Roseivirga sp. BDSF3-8: one gene and its partner. The protein of the gene in region 1 interacts with the protein of each later gene in a pairwise test. Links are inferred from orthologs where the notes say so. Each region holds a gene or a part of one and is shown in the gene's direction. Other genes may lie near its edges.

Region 1 (8,133 bases):
AGGGGTATGGATGTGAAGAGGAACTGGTTCGGCTAGTAGAGAACATGCCTGAATGGAAGCCCGGAAAAGACTATAGTGGCTACAAAATTGACACAGACCTGATTCTTACGGTCTACTTCAGGCTTGAAGAACAGGACCTGACTTTGTAATAAGGTCTCTGTGTGATGGAAAACCTGATTATTATAAATTTTCTATTTCATAATTTTTTGAGTCTGTCTCCGCAATTTCCCTATAAATAAGGGTCGAACATAACCTATTTAATAGCATGAAAAACACACTTTACACTTGTTTCGCAACAATAATTCTTTTGTTCATCACCACACTAAGCGGAATAGCCCAGGACAACCCGGAAGAGACATATACAATAGTGGATGAAAAACCGGTGCCCGCAGGGGGCATGGAAGGGTGGGCTGCCTATTTACAGCAAAACCTTAAATACCCCACACAGGCTAAGCGATTGGGCACAGAAGGCAGGGTTTATATCCAGTTCGTAGTGAATAAGGATGGAAGTATAAGTGATGTCCTGGCCATAAAGGGCATTGGGTCGGGCTGTGACGAAGAGGCTGAACGAGTCATACGTAACGCCCCAAACTGGCAACCTGGCAAACAGCGAGGCAAAAATGTCAATGTTAGGATGGTAATTCCAATTATATTTAAGCTTTCGCATGATGGTGGTTATGAAAGGCCCATTTTACGCGCGGCAAATCCTCAAAAAATGGCTATGCTGAGCAAAAGACCAGGCTATAAGGGCGGATTAAGTGCCTTGGAAGCCTATCTGAGTGAGCATAGCACCCACCCACGTAAAGGCACACTCAAAGAACATAAAATTGTCGTCGATGTCGCGTTCAGCATACAGAAAGATGGCTCAGTAGATAAGGTTAAAAACCTAAGTACAGTGCCGGCAGAATATGAAGATGCCGCAGAGAATATTGTTAAGAACATGCCTGCCTGGAACCCGGGTATGAAAAATGGCAAACCCGTCTCTACCAAGCTGGAAATAAGCATTATCTTTTACCCGGAAAAAGACTAAACTAAGGCTGAGCTAGATTATGCAGCCACTTGGCATGCACTCTGTCGTCTAGGGCATCTCTATCTTAAGCTATCCGGAAAAACATGGACCTAAAAAAACTCTTCTCAAAAATACCTACCCTTCATACCGACCGTCTTACGCTCAGGGAAGTCTCCAGCCATGATGCCGATGGGGTCTTTAAGGTATTCAACGATGATGAGGTAACGCACTTCAACTTTCGCAATTATCTATCCAATGTCCGTGATGCCCGCCAGCGGATTCAGTACTGGAAAACCTGTTATGCGCAAAGTCAGCGTTTGTACTGGGGTGTATTTCAGGATGATCAATTTATAGGCAATATCGGCCTGGTGCATTTTGATCTGAGGGGTGACCGGCTCGAGATTGGCTACAACCTGGGTAGAGAGTACTGGGGCCACGGACTCATGAACGAGGCCCTTACAAGAATACTGGACTACCTGTTTGCCGAAATCGGGGTAAACCGGGTAGATGCCCTGGTACTACCTGGCAATGAAAGCAGCGTAAAGGTGCTGAAAAACCTCAACTTCAAAAAAGACGGCATACTACGCGGTGCTGCCAAAAAACGCGACGAGGGATATGAGGATGTGATTTTGTATGGTCTTGTGAAAAAGGACTTTATCCATCACTTATAGACTGGATTGTGTAATATCCAATTAGGATTTACTTTTTCTCATTACTCCTCATCACCTACTTTTGCAGGTAACCATTTTACCATGAAACCAATGATTACTCTCCTGGCCGTAATGGACCTGCCTGTGGTAGATATACTAGGCATGGGTACCGCAGGACTGGGCTTTTTGCTGGCCTTCCTGTCTTTCCGTATGCTTACCAAAGAGCAGGGCCGGGACATGGTACGTCAGCCAATGCTGTTTGCTATTTACATTTTCATGATATTCAGCATTGCTTTATGCGGATTCGGCCTCGTAAGTCAGCCCCTTTTGGCAAAAGGCGATAATGAAGGGAACGAACCCACAGACTGCCGCCTGGAAGTAGACCAGGCTGAAAAGAAACTCGAGGAATGTAAAAGAGTGAATGAAGAGGCATTAACACCTGCGACACTGGCGCTGATTTCCGGTGAATACTTTGATGCCTCCATGAGCAAAGATAGCCTGATAGCACAAGTGCGGGCGCTGACCGAAGCGGGAAATGAGCTAATCAACCATCGCCGGCAATATGCCTATACCCTGTTTGAGCTTGAAATGCAGATGCACGGTCAAAATATAAACCTGCGCCTGGAAAACAGCACGCCCCCCGCGACTATCCGTAGCATTCAGGTGGCACTGCAAGGGCTGGAAAGATATAATGGCCCGATAAATGGCGACCGCCAAGCCACCTACGAAGCGGTGGTACGCTTTCAGCAATGGCTGAACCAGGTAAACAACCAAAACGACTCACCTTATATAAGGCCTGCCAACTATGGTATATTTGGCTTTCGTACCCTGGAGGCACTTCGCACGCAGTACCGCCTTAGCAGCAACCAGGGATAATCACTGGCTGAGGGTTCGCAAGTGAGCGAGCGATTGCCTATTTTTACCGGCTGCATGCGTATGGAAAATAACTCTCCCGCCGACTCCCTATTATTTGCAGACCTGATCCTGCCGGTGCCTATTCCCAAGCGATTCACCTACCTGGTACCGGAAGATATGCACGCCGATATTACAGAAGGGGCCAGAGTAGTTGTGGCATTTGGTCGCCAGCCGGTAGTAACCGGCGTAGTGGAGCGCCTGCACCATACAGCCCCCGAAGCCTATGAGCCTAAGCCTATTGATGAACTGCTTGACACACAGGCAATCATGCATCGCCGACAGTTTGACCTGTATGACTGGATGGCCTCATACTACCTCTGCACTATTGGGGAAGTGATGGCGGCGGCTCTTCCTTCCGGACTGAAATTAAGCACCGAGTCGTTCATTCAGCTACACCCTCATGCCGATGCGGAGGCGGCCATGCCCGATTTATCTGATAAGGAGGTGTTACTTATTGATGCCCTGCTGGATCAGCAGGTAATCAGCTACCAGGACGCCGCTGCCATATTGCAGATTAAGAGCTATCCGCGAATACTGAAAATACTACTGGAGAAGGGGCTGATACTGACCTACCAGGAAAAACGTGAGCGATTTGCCCCTAAAACGGAAAACCGCCTGCGGCTGGCTGAGGAATATGCGGAGGATCCCGGTATGCTGGAGGCTTTACTGCCTGAGTTAGAGCGCGCGCCAAAGCAGACAGACGCTGTAATGAAATACCTGGCTCTGGTACCTGTACTGCAAAGGCCGGGGGCTAATGTGGCCGGCATTGCCAAAAAAAGCCTCACCGAGGCAGACATCTCCCCTGCTGCCATCCGTACTCTCATTCAAAAAGAGATTTTTCAGGAATTCAAGGTAACCATAAGCCGCTTTGGAGACCTGCCGGAAGCCGACCAGGCTTTACCCGTCCTTTCAGAGCTTCAGGCGGGTGCCCGTGATGAGATTATCCATCTGTTTGACAGCAAAGAGGCGGTCCTGCTGCACGGCATAACGGGCAGTGGCAAAACAGAAATATACATGGACCTGATAGCCAAGGTCCTGGAGCAAGGTCAGCAAGTACTTTATCTGCTTCCGGAGATTGCCCTTACCACCCAAATCGTAAGGAGGCTGCAGGCCGTCTTTGGCGAGAGGCTAGGCATATACCACTCCCGCCACTCGGCCAATGAACGGGTAGAAACCTGGAAAGGGGTGCTGGAAGGGCGCTTTGATTTTATCGTCGGGGTACGGTCCACAGTGTTCCTTCCTTTTGATAACCTGGGCCTGGTGATAGTTGATGAAGAACATGAGCCCAGCTACAAGCAGTTTGATCCTGCCCCCCGGTATCATGCCCGCGACGTCGCGCTGATGCTGGCCCGCCAGCATCATGCAAAGGTATTGTTAGGCTCAGCCACTCCCTCTATGGAAACTTATGCCTTGGCCATCCGCAACCGAATCGGGTATGTGGAGCTATCCAGCCGCTACGGGGAGGCCAGCCTGCCTGATATACACCTGGTGGACACCCGGCTGGCACGCAAGCAGAAAAAAATGCATGGCGAGTTTTCGCCCCAACTGGTAGAAGCCCTCACCGAAACCTTTGAAAGAAAAGAACAGGCCATCATATTCCAGAACCGGCGGGGTTACAGTTATTTCATTTCCTGTGAAGACTGTGGGTGGATTCCTACCTGCCGGCAATGTGCAGTAAGCCTCACCTACCACCAGTTTCGTAACGAAATGAAATGCCACTACTGCGGCTACAAAGAAAAGCAGCCCGGGGTATGCCCTGCCTGTGGCTCAGCCAAGCTGAAAACGGTAGGCCTGGGTACTGAAAAACTGGAGGAAGAAATAAAACTGCTCCTACCTGAAGCCAGGGTTCAACGGATGGACCTGGACACTACACGGACAAAATATAGCTTTCAGCAAATACTGGAAGACTTCGGCCAGGGCTATGTGGATGTATTGGTGGGTACTCAAATGGTGAGCAAAGGGCTGGATTTTGATAATGTGAGCCTGGTAGCAGTCTTTGATGCTGACAGGATGCTGCATTTCCCTGATTTCAGAAGCCAGGAGCGTACCTATCACCTCATCAGCCAGGTTAGCGGACGTGCGGGACGTAAAAACATTGCCGGCAGGGTCATTGTGCAGACTGGCAACCCTATGCAGCCGCTACTACAACAGGTGGCCGCACACGATTATCAACGCATGGCTGAACTGGAACTGGATGAAAGGAAAAAATACGCTTACCCTCCTTATGTACGGCTGGTAAAAGTCACGCTGAAACATGCTGACAGGGAACGGGTGGAAAAAGCTGCGCAGAATCTGGCAAGCCTTTTCAGGGCTGCCATAGACCCTCAGCGGGTCCTTGGCCCGGTAGAGCCTGGCATAGCCAAACTGAGAAACCAATGGCTGATGGAGATTACAATCAAGCTGGAGCGGGACCCCGGCAAGGGCGCCGCAGCAAAAGAAAGGCTGAGGCAGGAAGTAATTTCTCTGCAGCAAAATAAGGCCTACCGCTCAGTACAGGTGGTTTTTGATGTGGATCCGGTTTAAAACAAAAAACTTCTTTACCAGGGAAGGTTACTTTTTCCAGACTAATCAATAAAGGGTGGTGTCATCTTAAACCGTGAGATTGACTAGGATCAACCTAACCTATTCCCACGGATATTTGGGGGAGTCCTTACGGGCTCCCCTATTTTTTTACCCCTTCCTGCTAATATTCTTCTCTGAGGTCATACCCGAAGGGCGCAAAACTAAGCCGCATTAATTTGAAATGCTGAATACCAAAAGGAATACCTATGATGGTTATACATAACCCTATTCCCAGCACCAGATGCGTCAGCGCTATCCAGATACCGGCAAATATGATCCAGATGATATTAAAAAAGGCATTGACCACAAACAGCCCTCCGGTACGCTCCACCTTCTTGCCGAATGGCATCAGTTGAGCAATACCAAGCTTCCATGTTTGTAGCCCAAATGGAATACCGACTATGGTAAGGCAAAGTACAAGCCCACCCCAGGCATATTCAAGAAAAACGGCAATTCCCCCCAGCACCAGCCAAAGGAGGTTCAGTAAAGTTTTCATATTTATTTAAGCATTTAGGTTCATACTTCTTTACGGAGCACAGCCAGGGGAGGTCTGCTCACCACCTCCCGGCTATTAAACAAACCGATACCCACAGTGAGGCCGGTAATGACGATAAAGATAAGTAAAAGCGACAACCAGGGCAGACTGAAGGTAATATTAAAGACAAAAACAGCGAGCAGTGCACTGGCCAGGGCCGCGAGCAATATTCCGGTAAAAACAGCCAGACTACCCAGGAAAAGGTATTCGAATAGCTGAATGAGCCATATTTGCTTACGGCTGGCACCAATGGTACGTAGCAGTACGCTCTCCCGGATACGCTGAAAACGACTGATGAGTACCGAGGCTATAAGTACGATAAGCCCTGTTAGTATGCTAAATAAGGCCATAAAACGTATTACGAAGGCCATTTTATCCACAATTTCACTGGCCTTATCAAACATCCTTCCCAGGTTGATAATCGTCACATTAGAGAATTTACTAACGACAGCCTGTTGTATGTCCGTAGCTACTTCATCTGAAGACACTCTGGTGAAAACCAGGGTAAAATGGGGGGCCTTTTCAAGCACACCCGAAGGAAACAGCACCATGAAGTTTGCATCTACCTCCGTCCAGTTTATCTCCCGGAAACTACCTACATAAGTATCCACAGGCAACCCCTGAATGTTCCAGGTGATCTTATCACCTATGACCACACCGAGACGTTCCGCAAACTCCTGGTCAAGGGAGATAAACACAGAATCACCCGGATTCTGTACCTGTCCTCTCCATTTGCCCTCAGTGATTTTTTCAGAAGGCGTAAGCTCATCACGAAAGGTGATGCGATATTCCCAGCTCAGGCTACGGTCACTATAGTCATCAGTGGTATCAGCCAGCAGGGCCTGCCTGCTTCGGTTATTTATACCCGAGATACGGGTGGTAACCACGGGCACCTCCGTAAGCAGAGGCAACCCGGCACTATCCAGGATTTCCACCACCCCGTCACGCTGTGCCTGTTGTATGTCGTATAAGATAAAGTTTGCCTTATTTGCCCCGTCTGCAAAGCGTAGCTCGTCAAGGAGCATATGCTGCACAAACACGAGGCTTGCAAGCATACCCGTTCCCAGCCCGATAGATATAAGCAGTACAATAGTTTGATTCTGTGGCCTGTAAAGATTAGCTACCCCCTGCCGGTATACATAAGGCCACCCGGCTGGAATAAACCGGCGAACAGCCCACATAAGCAGGCGCCCGGAACCAAATAATATGAGGTAGGCAAAGCAAATAAATAAAGTAAACAGCCCTGCCTCTGTCCACTCTCCGGTTTGGACAAAAGCAAATATAAACACGAACAATACCACTGCCAGAATAACAGTCCATCGCAGCCAGTCCCGCTTGGAAGTGGTGGGCTCGTATGCAGCCCTCAGCGTAACCAAAGGAGACACCTGCCTGATACTTAGCAGAGGAAGTAGCGCAAACAGTATTGAGATGAAGAAGCCGGTGAGTATCCCCTGAATGATAGCAAGAGCACTAAGGCCTGTACTTACCTCCACAGTAAGCATACCCTGGAAAATACTTGGGATGACGTATTGCAGCAAGCTACCAAGTATAGCCCCTATTACACTACCAATGAGGCCCATAGTACCTATCTGGATCAGGAAGATGAAGAAAGCATCCGCTCCCTTAGCGCCCAGGCACCTTAATACGGCTACGTAGGGGATCTTACTCCGTATGTATACATGCACCGTACTCGCTACACCGATACAACCAAGCAGCAGGGCGATAAAGGCCACAAGGTTTAAAAACCCGGTAAGCTGATCGAAGTTACGACGCAGGCGCTCCTTTCGTTCCTCCACAGTCGTGGTACGGATGTCATCCAACCGCATGCGTTTTTCATATTTTTCCACTAGCTTATCAGGCCTGGTTTCATCGTCATACCTCAGGTAGTACTTATATGAAGCTCTGCTTCCTGCTTCCAGCAATCCGGTACTATCCACTAACCGGCCAGGAATAATTAATGGCGGTGTAAAGCTTCGCGAAAAAGTGGATGAGCCGGGTATATCCAGCAGAGTACCGGCCACCTTAAACCAATACTCCCCTACCCTGACCGAGTCACCGGGCTGCAAGCCCATTTCCTTCATTACAGCCTCATCTACAAGTGCCCCTCCATCATTCAGGTAAGATGCCGAAGCAGTGGCAGGATCAGTCTCAAAATCTCCATAAAAAGGAAATGGTCCACTCAGGCCCCGTACTTCCATCAGCTTAGTACCTGCCCCCTGAAAGAGCACCATATTATTAAACTCTACCTCAGAGGCCATTTCATCAGCATCCAGTGAGTCCAGCCACATTTGCAGCGTATCGCCCGGCTCCTGGTTAGTGCGTACCACCAGGTCAGCCCCCAGCAGGCCTTTGGTTTCCCGCTCTATGTCTCCCTTCAGGTTATCACCAAATGACCCGATGGCTACAAGAGCAGCTATGCCCAGAACAATAGAGGAAAGGAATAACAGAAGGCGGGACCGTGA
Region 2 (5,216 bases), 1.4 Mb from region 1 along the record:
GCTCAGGGGCTACCCTATTTTGAGCGCTTTATCGAAGCCTATCCAAAAATCGAAGACCTGGCAAATGCCGCACAGGAAGATGTGCTTAGGCACTGGCAGGGGCTTGGATATTACTCGCGAGCCAGAAACTTACATGCATGCGCACAATTTATTGTACAAGAACTCCGCGGAAACTTCCCAAAAACCTATAAAGAGCTACTGAAATTACCGGGTGTCGGCCCCTATACTGCAGCAGCGATTGCGAGCTTTGCCTATAATGAAAAAGTGCCGGCCATAGATGGAAATGTAATGAGGGTACTGAGCAGGCTATTCGGTATCCGTTCGGATGTGAAGGTGCCGAAAAATCAGCGAACCTACTTTGAACTGGGGCTAAGCATTATGCCTGCCGACAGGGCCGGAGTTTTTAATCAGGCTATGATGGAATTCGGTGCCTTACACTGCACCCCTGCCAATCCGGGATGCAGGGAGTGCCCCGTACAGTCTGGCTGTTTTGCCTTTGAACATAACCTGCAGGGAGAATTACCTGTAAGGTCGAAAGCAAAGAAGGTAAAGAACCGATATTTTAATTATATAGTATTCTTTCAGGACGAAAACCTGTACCTTAATGCCAGAGGTCCTAATGATATTTGGCAGGGTCTATATGATTTTTATCTGGTGGAAACGAAAGAGGCTGGCACACCGGAACTAATAGAAAAAGACCCTGTTGTAAGACATGTTATGAATAAAGGTGGTATACTGGAATCAGTATCTGCCACCCGGAAACATTTACTATCTCATCAACGCATTCAGGCTACTTTTTTTGTTATTGAGCTTAAGGAGGAGCATCTGAGCAAAACTTTATTTAATGCTGGTTTACAGGAATTTTCGAAAGAAAAGGTCGAAAAATTGCCAAAGCCCGTTTTAATTGATAATTTTTTAAAAGATCTCACCGTTTGCTGAGTTCATGAAAAGATTCGTAGTTTTGGGCAAAAAAAGTTAGCTATGGCTGGAGGAGTCAATAAAGTAATACTAGTAGGGAACCTGGGCAAAGACCCTGAAGTAAGGCACCTGGATGGTGGACGCGCAGTAGCGAATTTTTCCATTGCTACAAGCGAATCCTACCGTAATCGCAACGGTGAGCGGGTAACTAATACCGAGTGGCATAATGTGGTGCTCTGGTCACCTTTGGCAGAAATTGCCGAAAAGTATCTGCGCAAAGGCAAGCAGGTTTATATCGAGGGTAAACTCACTACCCGTTCTTACGATGACCGTGACGGAAATAAGCGCTACGTTACTGAAGTTGTAGGTAGGGACCTTACGCTGTTGGGCGGTCGTGGAGACGATGATTATAATGGCGGCAACAGCGGAGGAGGTTATTCATCATCTTCTTCATCACAATCACAGGAAGGTGGCAACCAGCCTGCTGAGAACATCGCTTCATTTGATGACGAAACAGATGATCTACCATTCTGATTGTCGAACTAATTAACAAATTTTGGAATCAACGATAGACGACCCGTATCCGTGGTTCATCCTATTGGCTGATACGTTTGGGATGCCTGTTTTCTATATGGTTAACGGGCTTCTCATCTTATTTTTACTTTTTCTTTCGGCCATGATCTCAGGATCAGAAGTGGCCTTCTTCTCCCTTTCACCGGCTGACGTACGTCAATGCCGGGAGAGCAGCAACGAACGGGAAAAAAGAGTATATACCTTGCTGGAGCACCCTAAGCAGTTACTCGCCACTATCCTGATTCTTAACAACCTTGTCAATATCGCTATTGTGACGTTGGCTACCTTCGTAACCTGGGAGATTGTAGGATCAAAAAGTACGGAAGGCCTGCTGGTGGCATCACTTACTGCGGCAATCACCTTTGCTATATTGTTTTTTGGCGAGGTGATTCCCAAAAACTACGCTACCCTGAACAACATCCCTTTTGCCAAAGTAACTGCGCCTTTTCTGGATATCAGCCGGTCTGTATTCCGGCCTTTCTCCTGGGCTTTGCTCCACATCAGTGACTTGGTGGAGAGGCGTGTGGAAAAAAAAGCCTATAGTCTGTCGGTAGATGAGCTCAATACAGCCTTAGAGATCACAACTCATACCGATGCCTCAGAGGAGGAGAAAGGTATTTTAAAAGGGATTGTTAACTTCGGTACCATTTCAGTAAAGCAGGTGATGAAGTCCAGGCTGGATATTACAGCCGTAGATATCGAGGATGACTTTCATACGCTCATGGACCGCATCAATAAGTCTGGCTTCAGCAGAATTCCTGTGTACCGTGAAACGATAGATAAGATTGAAGGTATCCTCTATATAAAGGACCTGTTGCCTTATACTGACAGGGAGGACACTTACAATTGGCAGAAACTTCTTCGTCCTGGATTTTTTATCCCTGAGAGTAAGAAAATTGATAGCTTACTCAAAGACTTTCAGGAGAAACGGGTTCATATGGCCATTGTAGTGGATGAATATGGGGGCACTTCGGGCCTTATTACACTTGAGGATGTAATAGAGGAAATTGTAGGCGAGATTAACGATGAGTTTGACGATGAGGATATTGCCTACAATAAATTGGATGAAAATACCTTTGTATTTGAAGGAAAGACATCCCTTAATGATTTTTGTAAAATCATTGATGAAGACGCCCAATTATTTGAAGAGGTCAAAGGGGAAAGTGAGTCTCTCGGAGGATTACTTCTTGAACTGAATACAAAGCTTCCGCGCGCAGGGGATAAAATTACCTTCGATAAATTTGTCTTCACTGCTGTGGCAGTAGACAATCGCCGCATTAAAAGAGTAAGGGTACTGGTAAAGAAAAAAACGAACATATAAGCCGGAAAATGAGATATCGAGGTAATTACTTTCTGACTCTGGTTACCGGGCTATGCCTGATGACATTAGGCATATGTGCATGCGAAAGTGAAACATTCACCCCTAAACCCAAAGGGTATAATAGAATTGACCTGCCAGAACATAGGTATCAGGCACTTCCTGATAGCTTTCCTTATTGGTTCGAGTTTTCCAAAGAAGCTCAGATAGTAGACGATAGCTCATACATAAGTGAGCGATACTGGATAGATCTTCTATACAAAGACCTCGGCGCAAATGTAGTCATCACTTACAAATCCGTAAAGGACAGTGCCGACCTAGTGAAAGAATATGTAAGCGACGCTACCAGACTTACCTCCAAGCACCAGATCAAAGCTTATGCTATCGATGAGACGGTGATAAGAACACCGAAAGGCAGAACGGCTGTAGTGGCTGAACTGGAAGGAGAAGTGCCCACGCAGTTTCAGTTTTTTACAACAGACTCCAGTCAACACTTTTTACGGGGTGCTCTTTATTTCCCCACTGCCACAAAAAACGACTCCTTGGCACCTGTTATCGAGTATGTAAAAAAAGATATCATTCACATGCTCAATTCCCTGGAGTGGAAGGAAGAGTAGCCGCATGACGGGTTTTTTTGATACAAGGGTAGAGTTTTTAAAAGGGGTAGGGCCCCAAAAATCAGCTCTTCTTAATAAGGAGCTCGACATATTCACCTATGGTGATCTCATTCAGCATTATCCCTTTCGTTACGAGGACCGAACACGACTTTATAAGATCCGGGACATAAACAGGGATATGACCCACGTCCAGGTAAAAGGAGTGATCAGAAACCTGGCGATATCCGGCATAGGAAGAAAAAAGCGTCTGGTTGCAGTTTTTTCGGATGACACAGGAAGTATAGAGCTTACCTGGTTCCAGGGTATCCAATGGGTCATGAAACGCATCAGTACAGGTACAGAATACGTAGTATTTGGCCGCCCTCAGTTCTTTGGAGCAAAAGCCTCCATAGCCCACCCGGAACTGGAAGCATACACCACAAGGCACGATGCAGGCGGATACCTGCAACCGGTCTATCCTACAACCGAAAAGCTTCGCTCCCGATACCTTGACAGCAAAGGACTGAGCAAGCTTGTTAAAGCACTCCTCCCTACAGCTATTCCTAAAATTCGCGAGACACTGCCAGGCTATATTCGTGAACGGTACGGCCTTATGGATAAGGCTGAGGCTATTAGACACATTCATTTTCCTGCAGATCAAAAATGGCTGAAGCTGGCAAGGCACAGTCTTAAATTCGAAGAGCTGTTCTACGTTCAGTTAAGGTTACTTACTCTAAAGCTTAGCCGTACTGAAAAGCTGAAGGGAATGCTACTGAAGGATACAGCCCTTTTAAAGCATTTCTATGAAAGCCACCTTCCATTTAACCTTACAGGTGCTCAAAAACGTGTAATAAAGGAGGTTTATAGCGATTTTAAGAGTGGCAGGCAGATGAACAGGTTACTGCAGGGAGATGTAGGCAGTGGTAAAACCATGGTGGCATTTATCTGCATGCTCCTTGCAATAGGCAGTAAGGCACAGGCGACTCTTATTGCTCCAACGCAAATACTGGCGGAGCAACATTACAAAGGACTTAAGGAGTACGCTGAACTGATGAATATGCCGATTGCGCTACTGACTGGTAGCAGCAAAATTAAGGCACGGCGTGAAGTAGAAGCCGGGCTGGAATCAGGGGAGCTCAAAATATTGGTCGGCACCCACGCCATCCTTGAGGACAGGGTCCGTTTTGAAAACCTCGGACTAGCTGTCATAGATGAGCAACACCGATTTGGCGTAGCACAACGCGCAAAACTTTGGAATAAGGGTTCAGGGTATATGCCCCATGTGCTAGTGATGACAGCCACACCCATACCCAGGACGCTGGCAATGACCCTTTACGGAGATCTGGACCTATCAGTAATAGACGAACTGCCGGCTGGTCGCAAACCTATCCAAACGATGCATGCCTATGACAATAAGCGGCTGAAAATATTCGGCTTTCTGAAAAAGCAAATTGCACTTGGCCGGCAGGTATACATTGTGTACCCCTTGATTGAAGAGAGCGAAAAACTTGACCTTAAGGACCTGATGGATGGCTACGAAAGCGTAGCCAGGGCTTTTCCTCTTCCGGAATATAAAGTCAGCATTGTGCATGGCAAGCAAAAACCTGAAGAGAAGGAATTTGAAATGCAGCGTTTTGTTAAAGGGGAAACAAATATTATGGTAGCCACTACGGTGATTGAGGTAGGTGTTAACGTGCCCAACGCTTCTGTAATGGTTATAGAAAATGCCGAACGCTTTGGGTTGGCACAGCTTCATCAACTTAGAGGCAGGGTAGGGCGAGGCGCTGATCAGTCTTACTGCATCTTGATGA

What was found.
Region 2: the proteins of priA (region 1) and AB9P05_RS08515 interact in binary tests that used the Escherichia coli proteins (3 or more experiments, as listed by UniProt). The link is inferred for Roseivirga sp. BDSF3-8 from one-to-one orthologs.

Annotation. Positions count from the first base shown.
Region 1 is NZ_JBGNFV010000001.1:641,150-649,282, forward strand. Bases 2,215-5,346 are described here. They hold priA (primosomal protein N'), read left to right. Parts: upstream 2,215-2,595; coding sequence 2,596-5,097; downstream 5,098-5,346. Other genes in these bases: AB9P05_RS02570 (peptidoglycan-binding protein), read left to right, coding at 2,215-2,535; AB9P05_RS02580 (YccF domain-containing protein), read right to left, coding at 5,258-5,346. Also shown: AB9P05_RS02550 (TonB family protein), read left to right, coding at 1-149; AB9P05_RS02560 (energy transducer TonB), read left to right, coding at 722-1,030; AB9P05_RS02565 (GNAT family N-acetyltransferase), read left to right, coding at 1,114-1,680; more of AB9P05_RS02570, read left to right, coding at 1,762-2,214; more of AB9P05_RS02580, read right to left, coding at 5,347-5,632; AB9P05_RS02585 (ABC transporter permease), read right to left, coding at 5,653-8,133.
Region 2 is NZ_JBGNFV010000001.1:2,088,941-2,094,156, reverse strand. The notes cover bases 1-2,716. They hold AB9P05_RS08515 (single-stranded DNA-binding protein), read left to right. Parts: upstream 1-981; coding sequence 982-1,452; downstream 1,453-2,716. Other genes in these bases: gldE (gliding motility-associated protein GldE), read left to right, coding at 1,487-2,716; mutY (A/G-specific adenine glycosylase), read left to right, coding at 1-939. Outside these bases: more of gldE, read left to right, coding at 2,717-2,812; gliding motility lipoprotein GldD, read left to right, coding at 2,821-3,426; ATP-dependent DNA helicase RecG, read left to right, coding at 3,431-5,216. UniProt on the Escherichia coli protein: Plays an important role in DNA replication, recombination and repair. Binds to ssDNA and to an array of partner proteins to recruit them to their sites of action during DNA metabolism. Acts as a sliding platform that migrates on DNA via reptation.